Regions from separate parts of the Aquabacterium sp. A3 genome, predicted to be linked through region 1. Evidence: predicted binding sites of a transcription regulator. Region 1 holds the regulator's gene; each other region holds the start of a gene.
The links. Region 1 encodes sigma-54, which starts transcription at its own class of promoters, with help from an activator protein. Its sites were predicted from a motif close to TGGCANGNAANCTGCTTT; they were not measured.
Positions count from the first base shown of each region.

Region 2: WNB94_RS10530 (pilin) is a predicted target of sigma-54. The motif match lies at 2,524-2,541, and genes of this name have one in related genera.
Region 3: WNB94_RS06790 (PEP-CTERM sorting domain-containing protein) is a predicted target of sigma-54. The motif match lies at 1,852-1,869, and genes of this name have one in related genera.
Region 4: glnK (P-II family nitrogen regulator) is a predicted target of sigma-54. The motif match lies at 2,679-2,696, and genes of this name have one in related genera.

Region 1 is NZ_JBBPEV010000006.1:951-5,690, reverse strand. Features, by position in the region: gene lptB (LPS export ABC transporter ATP-binding protein) at 1-621, shown strand, start outside; gene WNB94_RS15750 (RNA polymerase factor sigma-54) at 634-2,178, shown strand; gene WNB94_RS15745 (DUF599 domain-containing protein) at 2,263-2,973, shown strand; gene WNB94_RS15740 (THUMP domain-containing class I SAM-dependent RNA methyltransferase) at 3,099-4,442, shown strand; gene WNB94_RS15735 (16S rRNA (uracil(1498)-N(3))-methyltransferase) at 4,447-4,740, opposite strand, start outside.
Region 2 is NZ_JBBPEV010000002.1:293,494-298,233, reverse strand. Features, by position in the region: gene WNB94_RS10540 (acyltransferase family protein) at 1-606, opposite strand, end outside; gene WNB94_RS10535 (serine hydrolase domain-containing protein) at 616-1,818, opposite strand; gene WNB94_RS10530 (pilin) at 1,953-2,450, opposite strand; gene WNB94_RS10525 (MBL fold metallo-hydrolase) at 2,680-3,492, opposite strand; gene WNB94_RS10520 (FHA domain-containing protein) at 3,512-4,225, opposite strand; gene WNB94_RS10515 (Stp1/IreP family PP2C-type Ser/Thr phosphatase) at 4,270-4,740, opposite strand, start outside.
Region 3 is NZ_JBBPEV010000001.1:1,525,890-1,530,629, reverse strand. Features, by position in the region: gene WNB94_RS06800 (response regulator) at 1-449, opposite strand, end outside; gene WNB94_RS06795 (multifunctional CCA addition/repair protein) at 446-1,693, opposite strand; gene WNB94_RS06790 (PEP-CTERM sorting domain-containing protein) at 1,902-2,345, shown strand; gene rsmA (16S rRNA (adenine(1518)-N(6)/adenine(1519)-N(6))-dimethyltransferase RsmA) at 2,398-3,225, opposite strand; gene WNB94_RS06780 (peptidylprolyl isomerase) at 3,215-4,657, opposite strand; gene WNB94_RS06775 (LPS-assembly protein LptD) at 4,641-4,740, opposite strand, start outside.
Region 4 is NZ_JBBPEV010000001.1:1,035,266-1,040,005, reverse strand. Features, by position in the region: gene gshA (glutamate--cysteine ligase) at 1-646, opposite strand, end outside; gene WNB94_RS04580 (ammonium transporter) at 803-2,206, opposite strand; gene glnK (P-II family nitrogen regulator) at 2,294-2,632, opposite strand; gene WNB94_RS04570 (YifB family Mg chelatase-like AAA ATPase) at 3,030-4,556, shown strand; gene WNB94_RS04565 (copper chaperone PCu(A)C) at 4,617-4,740, shown strand, end outside.

The DNA of each region.
Region 1 (4,740 bases):
GGCAAAACCACCTCGTTTTACATGATCGTGGGGCTGGTTCGGGCTGACGCCGGCACCATCGACATCGACGGTGAACGGGTCGAGCGCCTGCCCATCCACCAACGCGCACGTCGCGGCCTGAGCTACCTGCCCCAGGAGGCCTCGATCTTTCGAGCCCTCACGGTCGAAGAAAACATCCGCGCGGTGCTGGAGTTGCAGCACGACGCGCAAGGCCGACGGCTGTCCGAGGCCGAGCTGCGCCAACGGCTCGACACCCTCTTGCAAGACCTCAGCATCGAGAAGCTGCGCTCCAGCCCCGCCATGGCCTTGTCGGGCGGCGAGCGTCGCCGTGTCGAGATCGCGCGTGCCTTGGCCACCCAGCCGCGCTTCATCCTGCTGGACGAGCCCTTTGCCGGGGTCGATCCCATCGCCGTCATGGAGATCCAGCGCATCATCCGTTTCCTCAAGGCCCGCGACATCGGTGTGCTCATCACCGACCACAACGTGCGTGAAACCTTGGGGATCTGTGATCGCGCCTACATCATCAGCGAGGGCCGCGTGCTGGCCGAAGGCGCCCCTGCCGAGATCATCGACAACGCCGACGTCCGCAAGGTCTACCTCGGCGAGCACTTCCGCATGTGAGGCAGCCGCGCCATGAAGCCTTCACTGCAGTTCCGGCTTTCTCAGCACCTGGCGCTCACCCCTCAGTTGCAGCAGTCCATCCGTCTGTTGCAGCTGTCCACGCTGGAGTTGCATCAGGAAGTCGAGCAAATGCTCGAACAAAACCCCTTCCTCGAGCCCGACGACGAATTTGCTTCGCTGGAAACCGCCGCCTCGCAAGAGTTCGAGCGGCAGCGGCAAGAGCAACTCAGCCGTGATGACCGCGCCACCGACACCGATGGCCCCGGCGGTGAGGCCGAACCTGCCGGCCTGGATGGGCTTGAAGCGGGCGCCACCGAGCGTGATGATTGGGAAAACGGCACCGAGCGCGATGACTTTGACGGCATCCGCGAAACGCCTTCGCGCAACAACAGCGACGACGACGACCACGACCCGCTGGAGCGCAACAGCGAGTCCATCAGCCTGCAAGAGCACCTGCGCCACCAGCTCAATGGCATGCGCCTGTCGCCCGCCGACAAGGCGGCCGTCGATGTCCTGATCGAGTCGCTCAACGAAGACGGCTACCTGGCCGACGCCCTGGAGGACGTTGCCAACAGCCTGCTGGGTGGTGAGGACGACGATGTCGACGAGGACTCGCGCGACGAACTCCTGTCGCGCCTGCGCTGCGCGCTGGGCTGGCTGCAGAGCCTGGAGCCCGTCGGCGTCGGCGCCCGCAACCTTTCCGAGTGTCTCTTGCTGCAGTTGCGCGACCAGGACGATCACCCGGCCTGCGACGTGGCCCGGGCCATCTGCCGCGATCACCTCGAACTGCTGGCCCGCCGCGACATGCGCAAGCTCATGGCGGCCACCGGTGCCGATGAGTCGCAGCTCAAGGCCGCACAGTCCCTCATCGTCAGCCTGGAGCCCAAGCCCGGCCGGGCTTTCACGCGGGCTGAGGCCAACATCATCGTGCCCGACGTCATCGTGCAAAAGTCGGGGCGTGGCTGGAAGGTGGTGCTCAACCCCGACGTCATGCCCAAGCTGCGCATCAACGACCTCTACGCCCAGGCCCTGCGTGCCAGCCGGGGCCCCCGCGGCGGTGGCGAGGGCGCGCACGCCTCGCTCAGCTCCCGCTTGCAGGAGGCCCGTTGGTTCGTCAAGAACATCCAGCAGCGCTTCGACACCATCCTGCGGGTCTCGCAGGCCATCGTCGATCGCCAGAAGAATTTCTTCACCCATGGCGAGATCGCGATGAAACCGCTGGTGCTGCGCGAAATCGCCGACGAACTCGGTCTGCACGAGTCCACCATCTCGCGGGTCACCACCGCCAAGTACATGAACACGCCCTTCGGCACGTTCGAGCTCAAGTACTTCTTCGGCTCATCGCTCAACACCGAAGCCGGCGGCAACGCCTCCAGCACCGCCGTGCGCGCCCTGATCAAGCAGCTCGTCGCCGCCGAAGACCCGGCCAAGCCCTTGTCAGACAGCCAACTCTCGTCCATGCTGGAAGAGCAGGGCATCCAGGTGGCGCGCCGCACCGTGGCCAAGTACCGCGAGGCCCTCAAGATCGCGCCCGCGAACCTGCGCAAGTCGCTCTGACGGCCCCCGCTGGCGGCCGCCGGGGGTGCCGTCATCGCTTCTCGTCACCGTTTCTTTTTGTGAACACCTCCATCTCCCTGCCCCATGCTGTTGCCATTTGAGCGAGCCATCGCCATCCTCCCCTGGCAGGACTGGGCGGCCCTGAGCCTGTTCTTCTTTGGCTGGGTTGCTTATGCCCAGTTCGCCTCGCGCCGAGCCCGGGTGCAGCGCACCTTGCTGGCCAGCACCAACCACTACCGCATGCACTGGATGGCCCAGGTCACCCACCGCGACCAGCGCATCGTGGACGCCGCCATCACCCAGAACCTGGCCAGCAGCCCCAGCTTCTGGGCGTCCACCACCATCCTGATCCTCGGGGGCTTGCTGGCGGTGCTGGGCACCCACGACCGCGCCAGTGAACTCGTCAAGGACATCCCGTTCGCCGCCCGCACCACGCTGCTCGTCTTCGACATCAAGCTGCTCATCTTGCTGTCCGTGTTCATTTACGCTTTCTTTCGCTTCACCTGGTCCATGCGCGTGTACTCCTTCGGTGCCATCCTGGTGGGGGCCGCGCCCAATGTCGACGTGTTCGACCGTGGCCAGGCCGATCGCGACGAATTCATCCGGCGCGCGGGCAAGCTCATGGGCATGGCCGCCGAGAGCTTTGCCGATGGCTTGCGCGCCTACTACATGTCGTTCGCGGTGATCGCCTGGTTCGTGTCCCCGATCTTCTTTGCCCTGGCCACCCTCGCGGTGCTCTGGATCCTCTACCGACGTGAATTCCTCTCGGACGTGCTTGCCGTGCTCAACGCCTGAGCCCGCCCCTGTCGCCGCGCCGATCGTTTGCCTCTCGCTTGCCCATGACCACCTCCGCCCCCCGTCCCCGCCGTGTCCCGGCGCCTGCCTCGCGCCCAGGCCCTTCGCGCCCGGCGCCCGCCGCCATGCCCGGGGGTGGCCATGTGGCTCCCCGTGTGCTTCATGAGCCTGTGCTTTTCCTGTCTTGCGCCAGCGGTGTCGAGCCACTCTTGCTCGACGAGGCCCGTCGCATCCTGGGGGCATCGGCGCGCCTGTCCGAGGGCCGAGGCGGCATCGAGGTGCGTCCGCCCGTCGATCTGCCCGAAGGTGCCCCCCGGCAGCAGGCGGGGCTGGAGCAGGCCATGCGCCTGAACCTCGAAAGCCGCCTGGCCCAGCGCGTCTTGTGGCGCGTGGCCGAATCCACCTACCGTCATGAAGACGACCTCTACCGCCTGGGCCGTCTCGTCGACTGGGCGCAGTGGATCACCCCCCGTCACACCCTGCGCGTGGACGTCGCGGCACGCCGCAGCCCGCTGCGAAGCCTGCAGTTCGCGGGCCTGCGCATCAAGGACGCCGTGTGCGACCACCTGCGCGAACGCACCGGCGAGCGCCCCAGCGTGGACACCCGACACCCTGACCTGGGTGTGCAGCTGTTCCTGGACGAGGCCCGCGCGCTGCTGTACATCGACACCTCCGGCGAGGCGCTCTTCAAGCGCGGCTGGCGCGATGACACTGGTGAAGCGCCGCTGAAAGAGACACTCGCTGCCGCCATGCTCGCCGCTGCCGGCTGGCAAGGGCGCCCCGAAGATGGCCCCCTGCTGGACCCCTGCTGCGGCGCGGGCACCATCCCCATCGAGGCCGCGCAAATCGCTTGCGACATCGCGCCCGGGCTGCAACGTCAGTTTGCCTTCGAGAAGCTCCTGCCGTTCAAACCCCATCTCGGCGCCTGGCAGCAACTCCGGCAGGCCGCGCGTGCGCGACAGCGTGCGCCACAGGTCGCCATCTACGCGGGCGACGTCGCATTCCGAATGACCGACTTCGCCACCCGCAACGCGGAGCGGGCTGGCGTGCGCCACGCCATCGCTTTCAAGACGGCCGATGCCCTCCAGCGACCGGCCCCATGCGCCCAGGGTGTCATGATGTTCAACCCGCCCTATGGCGAGCGCATCGACACCAAAGGCAGCGCACGCGATGCCTACCGCTCACGCAACGCCGATGAACGCACAGGCCGTGAGGGTTTCGACGACGCTGGCGCCGACACCTTCTTCCAGCAACTGGCGCGCCAGTGGAAACAGCAGTACGCGGGGTGGACGGCGTGGGTGCTCAGCCCCGACATGAAGCTGCCTTCGGCCATGCGGCTCAAGGAAAGCCGCCGCGTCGTCATGTTCAACGGCCCCATCGAATGCCGCCTCTTCCGCTTCGACATCGTGGCCGGCGCCCATGACGTCCGTCCCGCGCCAAGCCCGGCCGCTCCAGCCGACGAGGCTTGAGCCCTCAGCCCTCGTGCAGGCTGCCCAGCACCGCCAGCGCGGCCAACGGTGCCGTGTCGGCGCGCAACACCCGAGGTCCCAGGCGCACACCGGTCCAGCCTTGCGCCAGGGCGGCCTGTTCTTCTTCCGCCGACAGCCCACCCTCGGGCCCGCTCAAGAACACCCAGGCCAGGCTGGACGCCCCCTTGGACCCATCCTTCGCGCGGGCGGCCCAGCCCGCCAGTGACTCGCTGGCGCGAGGGCTCAACACCGCCCGCTGCACACCGTCGCCTGCCTCGCACGCTGCGGCCTGCAGGTA
Region 2 (4,740 bases), on a different contig from region 1:
CATGCAACCCAACAGCAAGCCACTGCAATGCATGTCGGTTCTGACGTAAACATCCCACAAACGCGGCAGATGCTCGGCCCCCCACCACCGCCACGCCGTGGATGCGACGTACAACACCAGCAGCGATGGCAGCAGCGTACGTCTGGGCAGCTTCATCAATAGAACGAAAAGCAGGGGCCAGACCGCATAAAACTGCATCTCCACCGCCAGGCTCCAGACATGTCCCAGCACAGAAACGCCACCACCCCATGAGGGAGACCAGTTCACGACATACACCGCAGTGAGCCCCGCATCCTGCATGTGCTTGGCCAACGGAATCGAAGGCCACAACCAAGGGGCCACGGCCAAATAGACCAAAAGAAAAACAACCAATGCCGGCCACAGACGTGCCCATCGACGACGCATGAACGATCGCCAATCCACGGTATGGGTGGCTTGATGCTCCAGCCACAACAGCCGCGTGATCAGGTAACCGGAGAGCACAAAAAACACATCGACGCCAAAGAAGCCTGCGGTCAGGCCAGGCGCACGCGCATGTATCGCCGCCACCGTGATGGCGGCCAGCGCGCGAATCCCATCCAGAGCAGGGTTGTAGGGCATGGACATGTCAGGGCCTCATGAGCTTTTCGGCGGCTTTCGATGCCATCGATACAACTCGTGAACACTCGAAAGAAACTCATGACTGGCCTGATTCCAATCAGACGGCATGCCATTTCCAAGCATCACCAATACACCGCCATCGTTGTCCATCAGGGCCTGGGCCGACGCCCCATACAAGGTACCGCCGTGGCTGTGGATGACCCAAGGGCTGCCTGACCAGCGCGACACCATCGCGCCAAGTGACCGGCAGGACAATATCTCGTGGGCGTTGCACTGTGCGTCATCCTTCGACAAGATGTTCAGTGGCTGCCGATGGATCAGATCAGCCAGAAGCCCCGCCATGGCCACCGCAGATCCAGACAGCCCTGCCGATGAAGACAAGGCCTGAAAATCAAAATACCGGTGGTAGTTCTCTGCGTAAAAAGAACTGTTGCGAAAGTCGTACCGCACTTCGTCTGCCAAGTACGGCCCATCGATGAAACGCATGCCACGGGCCTGCAGGCCGTGATCTCTTTCCATCAGCGCTCGGTAAGACACCCCCTCGACGCGCTGCAGCCATACACCGAGCATGCAGTAACCCAGATTCGCGTACGCACTGCGACTACCTGGGTCAAAATCCAGGCGAAGATCGCCCGCGCGAGACAAATCACCAGGGCACCAAGGCTTTGTCTTGTGAATGGTCATCGGATCGAGGCTCCGCATGCGATCAAAGCCCGCGCGATGACGCAACAGTTGCTCAATCGTGATGTCGGCCACACGGGCATCAATGGTTGAACGCCATTCGGGCACAAGCTCAACCAAACGATCACTCAGGTGGTGACTCCCGGACTGCACTCGACGCAGCACAGAATCTGCGGTGAGCAACTTGGTCAGGCTCGCATAGCGAAACCGGGTCTCTGCCGACACGGCGGGAGACCGAAACAGGCCTCCGGCCCATCCATGTTCACAGTGATGAATTTGGCCATCCGGCGAACGATAGGCCACCTGCCCTGCCAACGCGCCAAATACATTCATCGCCAGGGGCGGAATATCCCTCAGCCAGCCCGGTGCATGTGCCGAACAACGAACCTGTGTTTTGAGCAGCGCTGCTTCCAGCGGATAGATGAATCGAAGTACCGCATGTTGGTCCTTGACCCAGACATCCACCAAGGCCGCCAGCGCCAACACCGGCAAGACAATCAACGAAACGACGACGAATCGTTTGATGCCGATGGCCATGACTTGCCTCCACAACAGGCGGTGCATCTCAACAAAAACGCCCCTGGAGAGGGGCGTTTTTTTCCGCGCCCCCGATGATCTGCGTCACACGATCATCGGGAGTGCAGGGTCGTTAGAACGTTGGCGATCTAAAGTTACTGGACAGCACCACAGCCAGCCGGACGGAACTGGGCTTCTACGGTGGTTGTACAACCCCAGGCGCCTTCAGCAGTGCGCGCCCATGTCAGGGACTGCTCACGCAGCGGTGAGGCGGCATTACCACCGAAGGAGGCTTCAATGCTGGCTGTGCCTGCGTCCAGGTCATAGGTAACCACAAGGCCGGCCACGCCAGTGTCCACGCCACCGCCACCACCGCCACCACCGGCGTCACCACCGGCGTCACCGCCACCACCTTCACCCAGCAAGTTGCTGACCGTGGCGCCCAGTTGGCAATCTGCCTCGGCAAGGCCATCCAGCATGCAGGTTTCAACCGCTGTTTTCAGCGAACCGGTTTCGCCCATCACGCGGGACACCTGCGACTTCGCCACGTAGTTCTGATACTGCGGAATCGCCACAGCCGCCAAAATGCCGATGATCGCCACGACGATCATCAGTTCGATCAGGGTAAAGCCCTTTTGCACTTGCTTCATCATCAACTCCTCTGGGCGCCAGGCCCGTCTACTGGAACAGGGAGGCGGTGATGCGTCACCGCCGTGCGATGAACATGGTGCAGGCGCCGTGCCAGGCTGAAGGCCAGAAAAAAGCGTGATCTGGCACACGTTTTCCTGTGGTCGAGGGCGCCAAGTCGACGCCCCACGTCAGGTTTGTGTCTGGTTGTGAGCCCATTTTTGTCAACCCACCCACCCCAGCTGACAATTCTTGTCAGCCTTCGGCCGGCACATGAAACCGCTGCCCCTCGCGCAGCGGCTCGATGCGGTGGCGGCTGTCCAGCGCGCGGATCTGCGAGAGCACGGCAGGCACCTCGCCGGGCTTGGGGTGGGTGATGTAGACGCTGACTTCGCCGTCCAGTTGGGCCAGCTCGCGGGCCAGGGTCTGCGGGGCCAGGTGGCCGCTGATCATGGCCAGGTGGGCTTCTTCGTCGCCAAAGGCGGTTTCAATCACCAACTGGGCAATGCGTTGGCCATTCAGGGCCTGCCACAAGGCCGGGTTGGGGCCAGTGTCGCCGGTGAACACCCACCAGCCCTGGGGCGTGTCCACCGCGTAGCCCACGGCGGGCACGGTGTGGGCGGCGGGCAGCACGTGCACCGCACGCTCGTCCAGCCCTCCACGGGCTGGAAAGCGCAGGGTCTGCCCCAGCGCCAGTTCATGCAGCACCAACACTGGGTGGCTGGCACTGGGCAGGCGGGTGAAGTCTGGCCAGATCACCCCGTTGAACAGGTGGTCGCGCAGGGCCTGCAGGGTTTCCGGCAAGGCGTGCACGTGGATGGGCCGCAGGGTCTGGGGCCCACCGCCGCCCATGCGCAGCTTGATCACACTGTCGGCCAGCAGCGGGATGGACAGCACGTGATCCAGGTGGCTGTGCGTGATCAGGATGTGGTCGATGCGTGCCAGCTCGTCCAGCCGCAGTTCGCCCACACCGCTGCCGGCGTCGATCAGGATGTCGTCGTCCAGCAGAAATGCCGTGGTGTGACAGCGGGCCGCGATGGAACCGGAGCAACCCAGGACGCGTATCACGGAGGCTCCGGCAAATGGCTCAAGCCTGCACGAACTGCATCTGGGTGCCAGCCAACTCGATGACGTCGCCGCTCTTGAGTTGCACCGGGTCACCTTCCACCGACTGGCCGTTCACGGTGGGGCGCGATGTGCCTTCCACGTGGGCAAACACATAGCCTCCAGGCCGTTTGGTGATGGAGGCCACCTGCACACCAGGCTTGCCCACGGTGGTGACCACCTTGGTCAACATGACTTCGCGGCCCGCAGCAGCCCCATTGAGCACCTTGATGGACGCCGAGGTCTGGGAGGGCAGGCCACCAAAGCCCGTGCCCAAGCCGCCCGTGAGCGTGCTGCCAAAGCCCGTGGCCGGTGCCCCCGCTGGACGGCTGCCAGCCGAGGCCGGCGCCGACACGGGCGGCGGCATGCTGCCCGGCCGCATGATCATGGTCTTTTCATAGTCGGGCACCTCGTCAAGCAGGTACTTGATCTTGTACTTGCCGATTTCGATCGTGTCGTTGTGCGCCAGCAGTTGTTTTTTGACGGCCTTGCCGTTGATGTACGTGCCGTTGGTGCTGTTGAGGTCTTCGATGAACACATCGCTGCCCACCATCTGCAGCACCGCATGCTCACCGCTGACCGCCAGGTTGTCGATCACGATGTCGTTGTAGGGCCGTCGGCCCAGCGAGGTGCGGTCTTTGGTGACCTGCACCTCCTTGATGACGACCCCATCGAGTGAAACGACCAGTTTTCCCATGCGGAACCTCTTTTTTGGCTCGGTGATGCTTGTGATGTTCTTGTTCAGCCGCCCAGGCGCTTGAAGGGCCACCATGACCGGGGTGCGGGGTCGGCGTCTCCCTGAGCTCGCACCAGCACAACAGCTATGTTATCCCGACCGCCGGCCTCATTGGCGGCCGACACCAGCGCCTCGCCCATCTCGGGCAGGCTGTGGGGGTAGGCGGCCAGGACACCAGCGATCTCGGGGTCGGTCAGCATGTCGGACAGGCCATCAGAACACATGAGGATGACGTCGCCATGCACGAGGTCGTGCTGATGGCTTTCCAGCAGCACGACATCTTCCACGCCCAGGGCGCGCGTGACCAGGTTCTTGTTGGCCGAGTATTGGGCTTGCTCGGGCGTGAGGATGCCAGCATCGATCTGCTCTTGCAGTAACGAATGGTCTTTGGTGATCTGCTGCAACACGCCGTCGCGCCAGCGGTAGGCGCGAGAGTCACCGATGTGCCCCATCAGCAGACGGCCCGAGCGAAACAC
Region 3 (4,740 bases), on a different contig from region 1:
GGCGGTTCGGTGGGCGTGGGCACGCCGGCGCTGATGAACAGCTCGCGTGGGAAGTACAGGCCCCCAGCGGCGATCACGGACAGGGCGTGCTCGAATTGCACCAGGCTGCCCTGCTTGGGCACGAACGCACACGCCCCGTCGCGGATGCAGGCCATGGCCAGGTCAAGGTCGTTGTGCGCCGACACGATGGCCACGCGCGCCTGCGGCACCAGGCCGCGCAGGGCGATCAGGGTGGGCACGCCCTGGCTGTCCGGCAACGACAGGTCCAGCACCACCGTGTCGGGCTGCCAGCCAGAGCCCAGCGCGCCCCGGGCCTCGCTCAGGCTGCCGGCCTGCCGAATGTCTGCCAGGGGCACGGCCCGGCGCAGCACGCTGACCACCCCCTCGCGCAGCAGGGCATGGTCATCGATCACCAGGACCGCGTGGGTGTGACGAACAAGGGTGCTCATGCTGGGGCATCATCTTGAGGCACCGGCAGTGCCTTGGCCACCGCCTGAACGCGGGCCTGGTGAATCTGTGCGCCGATCTGTGGCCCTTGGCAGCCGCGCTCAAGCGCCTCGGCGGAGATCTGTGCGGTGTTCACCGACAGCGCCGCCGACAGGGCCTGTTGCAGGTGCGCCGCCTGAGGGTAAGGGCGTTCCTGCCAGCCCAGGCGGCCGCGGGCATCACACTCGCAGGCCTGCAGCACCTCCAGGAAGCGCTGTGGTTTGCGGATGGCATCACAACGCTCCAGCAGCCGCACCGTGGCCGCGGCCGACAGGCGTTCACTGCCGTGGATGTGCCCGTGCTCTCGCGCCACCACCTCGGCCAGCTCACGGCAGTCATTGGGCACGCGCAGGCGCTCGCCCACCGCCCGAATCAAGCGCACACTGCGGGCCTCATGCCCGATGTGCCTGGGCAGCACGTCGGCGGGCGTCTGCCCCTTGCCCAGGTCGTGACCCAGGCAGGCGTAGCGCACAGGCAGTGTGGCATGGAGCCGCGCACTCATGTCCATCACCATCATCGCGTGCACGCCCGTGTCGATTTCAGGGTGGTAGTCGGCCCGTTGAGGCACGCCCCACAGGGCCTCCAGCTCGGGCAACAGGCGTGCCAGCGCGCCGCAGGCCCGCAGGACGTCGAACATGCGCGAGGGCCTGATCTCCATCAGGCCCCGTGACAGCTCCTGCCACACCCGCTCGGGCACCAGGTGGTCCACCTCGCCATCGCGCACCATGCCCCGCATCAAAGCCAGGGTGTCGTCGGCCACCACAAAATCGGGCAGGCGTGCCGCAAAACGCGCCAGTCGCAGGATGCGCACCGGGTCTTCAGCGAACGCCGGCGAGACATGCCGCAGCACCCGGGCCTGCAGATCAGCGCGTCCGCCGTGGGGATCGATCAATGACCCGTCCGGGGCTTCTGCCATGGCGTTGATGCTCAGGTCGCGGCGCAGCAGGTCTTCTTCCAGGGTGACCTCGGGCGAGGCGTGCACCACAAAGCCCTTGTATCCCCGACCGCTTTTGCGCTCGGTGCGGGCCAGCGCGTATTCCTCGCCCGTGTCGGGGTGCAGGAACACCGGGAAATCCTTGCCCACGGGCCGAAAGCCCTGGGCCACCATGGCATCGGGTGTGGCGCCCACCACCACCCAGTCGCGGTCGCCGCCGGCCCGGCCCAGCAGGCGATCCCGCACAGCGCCGCCGACGAGATAAATCTTCATGGGCTGAGTGTACGGCGCGATCCAAGCTGGTGCCGGCCCCGGGGGCCAGGTGCCCCACATCAGGGCCTTGCGAAGGCGCTGGCGATGCGCCAGGTGCCAGAACGGCGCACGAACAGCGCAAGAAGGGGCGCTAAGGCGACAAACATCGCTTGGCAGGCTGGCACGCTGTGTGCATGATATGGCATACCCAATCACCACAGGAGGTCGCATGCGCCCCCACGTCCTTGCTCTCGCCGCCGCCATGTTGGCTGGCTCAGGTCTGGCTTCTGCCGCTGATCCGGTCGTTGGCACCTTCTCCGGCTCGTCCAAGTCGAACTACTACCTGTTCGACATCGAGACGGCTGGCACCTTCTCCGGGTTTGTGTTTTCCCAGACCGACATCCTGCCGGGCTACGACATCACCACGGTGATGGTCAACGGCATCCTGCTGGATGACCTGGTGCCCGCTGCGGCCGACTACTACGCCTTCAGCCTCGATGTGCTGCCCGGCACCATGTCGTTCTATGTGGCTGGCCTGTCCCTTGGTGGTGGCAGCTTCGTCGGTTCGTACACCGTCACCCCGGTGCCTGAAGCTGGCGCGGTGGCCATGGCCCTGGCCGGTGCGGGTCTGGTCGGCGGTGTGGCCGCTGCGCGTCGCCGCAAGGCCGCCTGATCACCACCTGTTCGCACTTGCCTGCAGTGACGGGGGCCTCGGGCCCCCGTTGTCACGTCGGGGTGGTGCTGGCGGCCTGCGCCAGTGCCACGTACTCTGAGACGGGCACCTCTTCAGCCCGGCGCTGCGCGTCAAAGGCCACGGGCACCTGGCGTTCGGTCAGCCACGCCCCCAGGGTGTGACGCAGGATCTTGCGGCGCTGTGAAAACGCCACCGCCACCAGTTCCTCCAGCACCTTCGGGTCGAGCGGGGCGGGGTGGCGATGGGGCACCATGCGCACCACGGCCGAGTTGACCTTCGGCGGGGGATCAAACGCGTCGGGCGGCACGTCCACCACGCACTCCATGTCGTAGCGCCACTGCATCATCACGCTCAGGCGGCTGTAGTCCTTGCCGCCGGGGGCGGCCACCATGCGGTCCACCACTTCCTTTTGCAGCATGAAGTGCTGATCAGCCACCCGGTGTGCCCATGGCAGCAGGTGAAACAGGATGGGGCTGGAGATGTTGTAGGGCAGGTTACCGATCAGGCGCAGACCGCTGCCACCATCGTGGCCCACCAGGTCGTCGGCCAGCGCGTCCACATCCACCTTCAGCACGTCGGATTCGATCACCGTGAGCTCGGGGCGCGCGCGCAAGCGGGCCGCCAGGTCCCGGTCCAGCTCGATCACGGTGAGGCGTTCACTGAGGCGCACCACCGGGTTGGTGAGGGCGCCCAGGCCCGGACCGATCTCGACCAGGCACTGGCCCGGGCGCGGGTCGATGGCCCGCACGATGTCGCCGATCACCCCCTGGTCGACCAGAAAGTTCTGGCCAAAGCGCTTGCGCGCCACATGCCCGCCACCGCCGGCCACGGCGCGCGGACGCCGTGCATCACGGCTCATCGCGGATTTCCACCCAGGCGGCCTGGCGCAGCTCTCGGGCCCACTCTTCGTAGGCGGCTTCAAAGCCCCGCTCTTTCAGGACGGCGCGTGCGGCGTCACGGCGCTGGGCCTCGCTGAGTTGCACCTCACGGCGTTCGATCAGCTGGATGAGGTGCACCCCGAAGCGGCTCACCACGGGCTGCGAGATTTCGCCAGGCTGCAGCGTGATCAGCACCTTCTCGAACTCAGGCACGTACTGGCCAGGCGACGACCAGCCCAGGTCGCCCCCACGGGCACCGCTGCCATCCTCGGAGTGCTGGCGGGCCATCTGGGCAAAGCTGGCCTGGCCTTCGATGATGCCCTTGCGGATGCCCTTCATCTTGGCCACCAGCTCGGTGGCGCCCAGCTTGGGTGTGGTGCGCAGCAGGATGTGTCGGGCGCGTTGCTGGGTGTAGCGGGCCTGAGCCACGTTTTCCCGTTCCACCAGTTTGATGATGTGGAAGCCGGCGTTGGAGCGCACCACCTGCGACACCTCGCCAACCTTCAGGCCGCGCACCGCGTTCACGAACAGGGGCGGCAGGGTGCTGGCGGGCCGCAGGCCAAAGGCGCCGCCCGATTCGAGGGTGTCGCGGTCTTCTGAGTTCTCGCGCACCAGTTGCGTGAAGTTCATGCCCACGGCGGCGCGATCACGGATCTGCTCTGCACGCTGTTGCAGCTGCCGCACGGCCAGCTCGCCGCTGCCTTCGGGCACCCGCACCAGGATGTGGGCCAGGTTGAGGTTGCTTTCGGCCTGGGCCGACGGGTCTTCGCGCAAGAAGGTGTCGATTTCTTCTTCGGTCACCTGGATGCGGGGCATGACCTCGCGCTCGCGCAGGCGCTGCAGCAGGATCTGCTCGCGCAGGCTGCCGCGGTAGCGTTCGAAGTCCAGTCCATCGGACACCATGCGCTGACGCAGTTCGGCCAGCGTGAGCTGGTTTTGCGCCGCGATGTTCTCGATGGCGGTGTCGACTTCGGCGTCGCTGATGCTCAGCCCGATGCCGCGCGCAAACGACACCTGCGCCTTTTCGTCGATCAGCGCGTCCAGCACCTGCTGGCGCAGCGTGGCGGGGTCGGGCAGGCGGCGGCGGTCGGGCACCGATTCTTCGATGCGTGCCACCCGTTTGTCCACGTCGGTGTGGGTGATGACCTCCTGGTTGACCACCGCCACGATGAAGTCGGACGTCACCCGTTTGCCTTCGATCTTCAGCTCGGTGCTGAGGTTGCGCGCGCCGGGAATCCGGGGGGCGGCCATCGGCACGTCGTCGGGATCGATCTGGGCCATGGCGGGCGTCACCTGCCCCAGGCCGATCAGCAGGGACAGCGCCAGACACAGGCCGCGGCGGGCGCCGAGCCTCGCAGCGTGCGATGGGCGAAGGGAGGTGGAGCGTTTGAACAGATCAGTCATCGGGGTCATGCAGGGGTGAGGGGCTTGCCGGCAGGGGCTCGCCCTCTTCGCGCAACAGGCTGTATCCGGGGATATTGTCCTTCAAGGTGCGC
Region 4 (4,740 bases), on a different contig from region 1:
CTTCGTAGGCCGCAAAGTGCTGGCTCTTGCGGCGCACGGCCCAACCGGCATGCAGCGGTGGCAGCAGGTATTGCTCGTGCAGGCCTTTGAGCACCTCGGGGATGCCGGCAGACAGATCGTTGTTCAACAAGATCGTGCAGGGGTCGAAGTGTTTCAGGCCCAGGCGGTGGCGCGTGCGGATCAGGGGCTCCAGGGTCAGCACCTGCCCCTCGGGCAAGGTGATGTCCATGGGCTCGGTGATCGCTTCATCCAGCGTGCCCAGGCGCACGTTGAGTCCGGCCTGCGTGAAGATTTCCATCAGCCGCGCCACGTTCGTCAGGTAGAAGGTGTTGCGCGTGTGTCGCTCGGGAATGAGCAGGAGGTTCTTGGCCTCAGGACAGATTTTTTCGATGGCCGCCATGGCCGCCTGGACGGCCAGGGGCATCATTTCCTGGGTGAGGTTGTTGAAGCCACCCGGAAACAGGTTGGTGTCCACCGGTGCCAGTTTGAAGCCCGCGTTGCGCACGTCCACCGAGGTGTAGAACGGCGGCGTGTGCTCCATCCACTCCAGCCTGAACCACCGTTCGATGGCCGGCACCGATTCCAGCATGCGCTGTTCCAGTTCGTTGATGGGACCGGTGAGGGCGGTGATGAGATGGGGAACCATGGATGAGGGCTGTGCTGAAGTCGGTTGCCCATTCTAGATAAAGCCTGCCGTTGCTGCAGGACGGCGTGCGTTGCCAGTGGCCTCGCCATGAAAAAGGCCACCCGAAGGTGGCCTTTGGAGGGTGTCTGTCAGCCGGCGGGCCGGCCGACAGGCGCATCACTTGTGATACGCAGTTTCGCCGTGCGAGGTGATGTCCAGACCTTCGCGCTCTTCTTCTTCAGAGACGCGCAGGCCGATGACCAGGTCGGTGATCTTGTAGGCGATGGCAGCCACCACGCCCGACCAGATGATCGTGATCACGACACCTTCAGCCTGCACCAGCAGTTGAGAGCCGATCGAGAAGTCTTCGGCGCCGGTGCCACCCAGGCCAGGGGCAGCGAACACGCCCACCAGCAAGGCACCCACGATGCCGCCCACGCCGTGGACGCCGAACACGTCCAGCGAATCATCGGCACCCAGCATCTTCTTCAGACCGCTCACGCCCCACAGGCACAGGAAGCCCGAAGCCAGACCGATCACGATGCCGCCCATCGGGCCCACCGAGCCGCAAGCCGGGGTGATGGCCACCAGACCAGCCACAGCACCCGAAGCGGCGCCCAGCATCGAAGCCTTGCCCTTGAGCAGCAGCTCACCCACAGACCAGGCCAGCACAGCAGCGGCGGTGGCGAACAGCGTGTTGGCGAAGGCCAGACCGGCGCCGCCGTTGGCTTCCAGGTTGGAGCCGGCGTTGAAGCCGAACCAGCCCACCCACAGCAGGGCAGCGCCCACCATGGTCAGCGTCAGCGAGTGAGGCGTGAAGGCCTCTTTGCCGTAACCGATGCGCTTGCCCACCATGTAGGCGCCCACCAGACCGGCCATCGCGGCGTTGATGTGCACCACGGTACCGCCGGCGAAGTCCAGCGCGCCCTTGTCGAGCAGGTAGCCGCCCACGCCCCACACCATGTGAGCGATGGGGATGTAGCTGAAGGTGAACCACAGCACCGAGAACAGCAGCACGGCACCAAACTTGATGCGCTCGGCGAACGAGCCGACGATCAGGGCGCAGGTCAGACCGGCGAAGGTGCACTGGAAGGCGATGAAGATGAACTCGGGGATCTTCACGTTGTCGGTGAAGGTGTCGGCCAGCGAGTCAGCGGTCACGCCACTGAGGAAGACCTTCGACAGGTCGCCGATGATCAGGCCCTCGCCACCAAACGCCAGGCTGTAGCCGTAAACAGCCCACAGCACCGAGATCAGCGAGAACACCGTCAGCACCTGCATCAGCACCGACAGCATGTTCTTGCTGCGCACCAGGCCGCCGTAGAACAGGGCCAGGCCCGGCACCATCAGCATGACCAGCACGGTCGAGACCATCATCCAGGTGACGTCGCCTTTGACGACGATGGGGGCGGCAGCTTCTTCAGCCGCTGGTGCGGCCTCAGCCGGGGCAGCTTCGACAACGGTTGTTTCCACGGCGATGGCCGCGGCGGGCTCGGCGACAGCAGCATCTTGAGCGTGCGAAGTGCTCAGGAAACCGAAGGCGGCAAGTCCCAGTGCGATGGACGCAATGAGCTTTCTCATGTAAGGCCTCTTGGAAGGACAGAAAGTTGGGTGACAGCACTCACACCAAAACGGTGTGGGCCACAGGGTACGAAGGCGTGCGCTGGATCAGAGCGCATCCTTGCCGGTCTCGCCGGTGCGGATGCGGATGACCTGTTCCAGTTCAGTGACGAAGATCTTGCCGTCGCCGATCTTGCCGGTGCGGGCAGACGACTCGATGGCTTCCACCACGCGGTCGAGGATGGACTCGTCCACAGCGGCTTCGATCTTCACTTTGGGCAGGAAATCGACCACGTACTCCGCGCCACGGTAAAGCTCGGTGTGGCCCTTCTGGCGACCGAAGCCCTTGACTTCGGTCACGGTGATGCCCTGAACGCCGATGGCAGACAGGGCCTCACGCACTTCATCAAGCTTGAATGGCTTGACGATGGCGGTCACCATTTTCATGGTTGTTTCTCCGGTGAGGTTGGCAAAAAAATCGGACGAAGCGTTTACTGCATGAACCATGCCAGGGCCGCTGACCCAGGGGCACGCCGAGGAAATGACCACCTTGCCGCGCGACTGGCTGCATTGAGCGTCAAGCTGGTGCAGGCGCACTAAATTGGTGCAAAAGTGTGTCTGTGTGCTACCCGGTGCAGCGCAGACGCTCAGAAACGCAGCGTTGCACAGATGTTGTGCGTTGCGCATGGCGGTAAACGCCCAGGTCACTGTTGCGGTGCACGTTGGTGGGCGTGCTGGCCGGCGTGTGGGTGCCTGAGGCGCCGGTGTCGCCGTTGTTGCCATGGGGGCACACGCCCTTCAGGGGGCTGTCCGGGCAAAGGGGCACTGACTAGCATGCGGCAGCATGTCTTTAGCGATTGTTCACAGTTGTGCCCTGGATGGGCTGCATGCTCCGCGTGTGACGGTCGAGGTGCACCTGGCCAACGGCCTGCCCTCATTCACCCTGGTGGGGCTGGCCGACACCGAGGTCAAGGAGGCGCGTGAGCGTGTGCGTGCGGCCCTGAGCAATTGCGGGCTGTCGTTTCCCTTCAATCAGCGCATCACGGTCAACCTGGCGCCGGCAGACCTGCCCAAGGAGTCTGGTCGCTTTGACCTGCCGATCGCCGTGGGCATCCTGGCGGCGATGGGCGAACTCGATGCCGCACGCCTGCAGGGTCTGGTCTTGGCCGGTGAGCTGTCGCTGGGTGGTGAGCTGCGCGCCATCCGGGGCGGCTTGCCCATGGCCCTGGGCCTGAGCCGTGGCGAGCCGGCGCGTGCGCTGGTGCTGCCCATGGCCAGTGCCCAGGAGGCCGCACTGGTCGATGGTGTGACCGTGTACGGTGCGAGCCACCTGGCCGATGTGGTCGCGGCCCTCAAGCCCGGCGATGCCGGCGGGGCTCAGGGCTGGGTGCGTGTGGCGCCCGCCGCGCGCCCGCCTGCGGCGGCCAGCGGCCCTGATTGGCGAGACGTGCGCGGGCAGGGGGCTGCCAAGCGCGCGCTGGAGGTGGCTGCCGCGGGCGGACATTCGGCCCTGCTCGTGGGGCCACCAGGCACGGGCAAGTCGATGCTGGCCCAGCGACTGGCCAGCATCTTGCCCCCGTTGTCATCACAAGAGGCGCTGGAGTCGGCGGCCGTGCTCAGTCTGGCGGGTCAGTTTGACGCGGCCGCCTGGCAACGACGCGTGGTGCGCAGCCCCCATCATTCGGCCTCGGCGGCGGCCTTGGTGGGGGGCGGTGCGCCGCCGCGACCCGGCGAGATCTCGCTGGCGCACCACGGAGTGCTCTTCCTGGACGAGTTGCCCGAGTTTCCCCGTCCGGCCCTGGAGGCCTTGCGTGAGCCCCTTGAAACCGGTCACATCGCCATCGTGCGTGCTGCGCGTCGTCAAACCTTTCCGGCGCGGTTTCAGCTGGTGGCGGCCATGAATCCCTGCCCCTGTGGCCACCATGGCAACCCCCTGAAGGCCTGCCGCTGCACGCCCGAGCAGGTGGGGCGTTACCAGTCCCGGTTGAGTGGGCCGCTGCTGGATCGCATCGATGTGCAGGTGGAGGTGCCGGTGCTGCCGCCTGCCGTGCTGGCCGCCGCACCCGATGGCGACACCACCGAGACCGTGGCGGCGCGCGTGAAGTCCGCCCGTGAGCGGCAGTGGCGACGCCAGTCGTGCCTCAACACCGATCTGGCTGGAGAGGCGCTGGACACCCATGCTGGCCTGACCGAGCCCGCCCGGGCGCTGCTGGCCAAGGCGTGCGAGCGGATGGGGTGGTCGGGCCGGGCTTACCACCGCGTCATGCGACTGGCGCGCACGATCGCCGACCTGACGGCCGACGATCAGGTGCAGCCGGCGCACGTGGCAGAGGCCGTTCAGTACCGTCGCAGCCTCGGTGTGAGCCCCTGACGCCTGGTGCCACGTGCACTAAACTTATCGGGCAATTCGCGTCAAGAATGGAGACTGATCATGCGTGGTGTGCGTCGTGTGTCTGCGGTGGTGGTTCGCCCTGTGGTGATGGGGCTGTTGATGGCCTCAGCGGGGCTGTTGGTGCCGTGCTCGGTGGCGCGTGCCCACGATGGCCATCACCCCG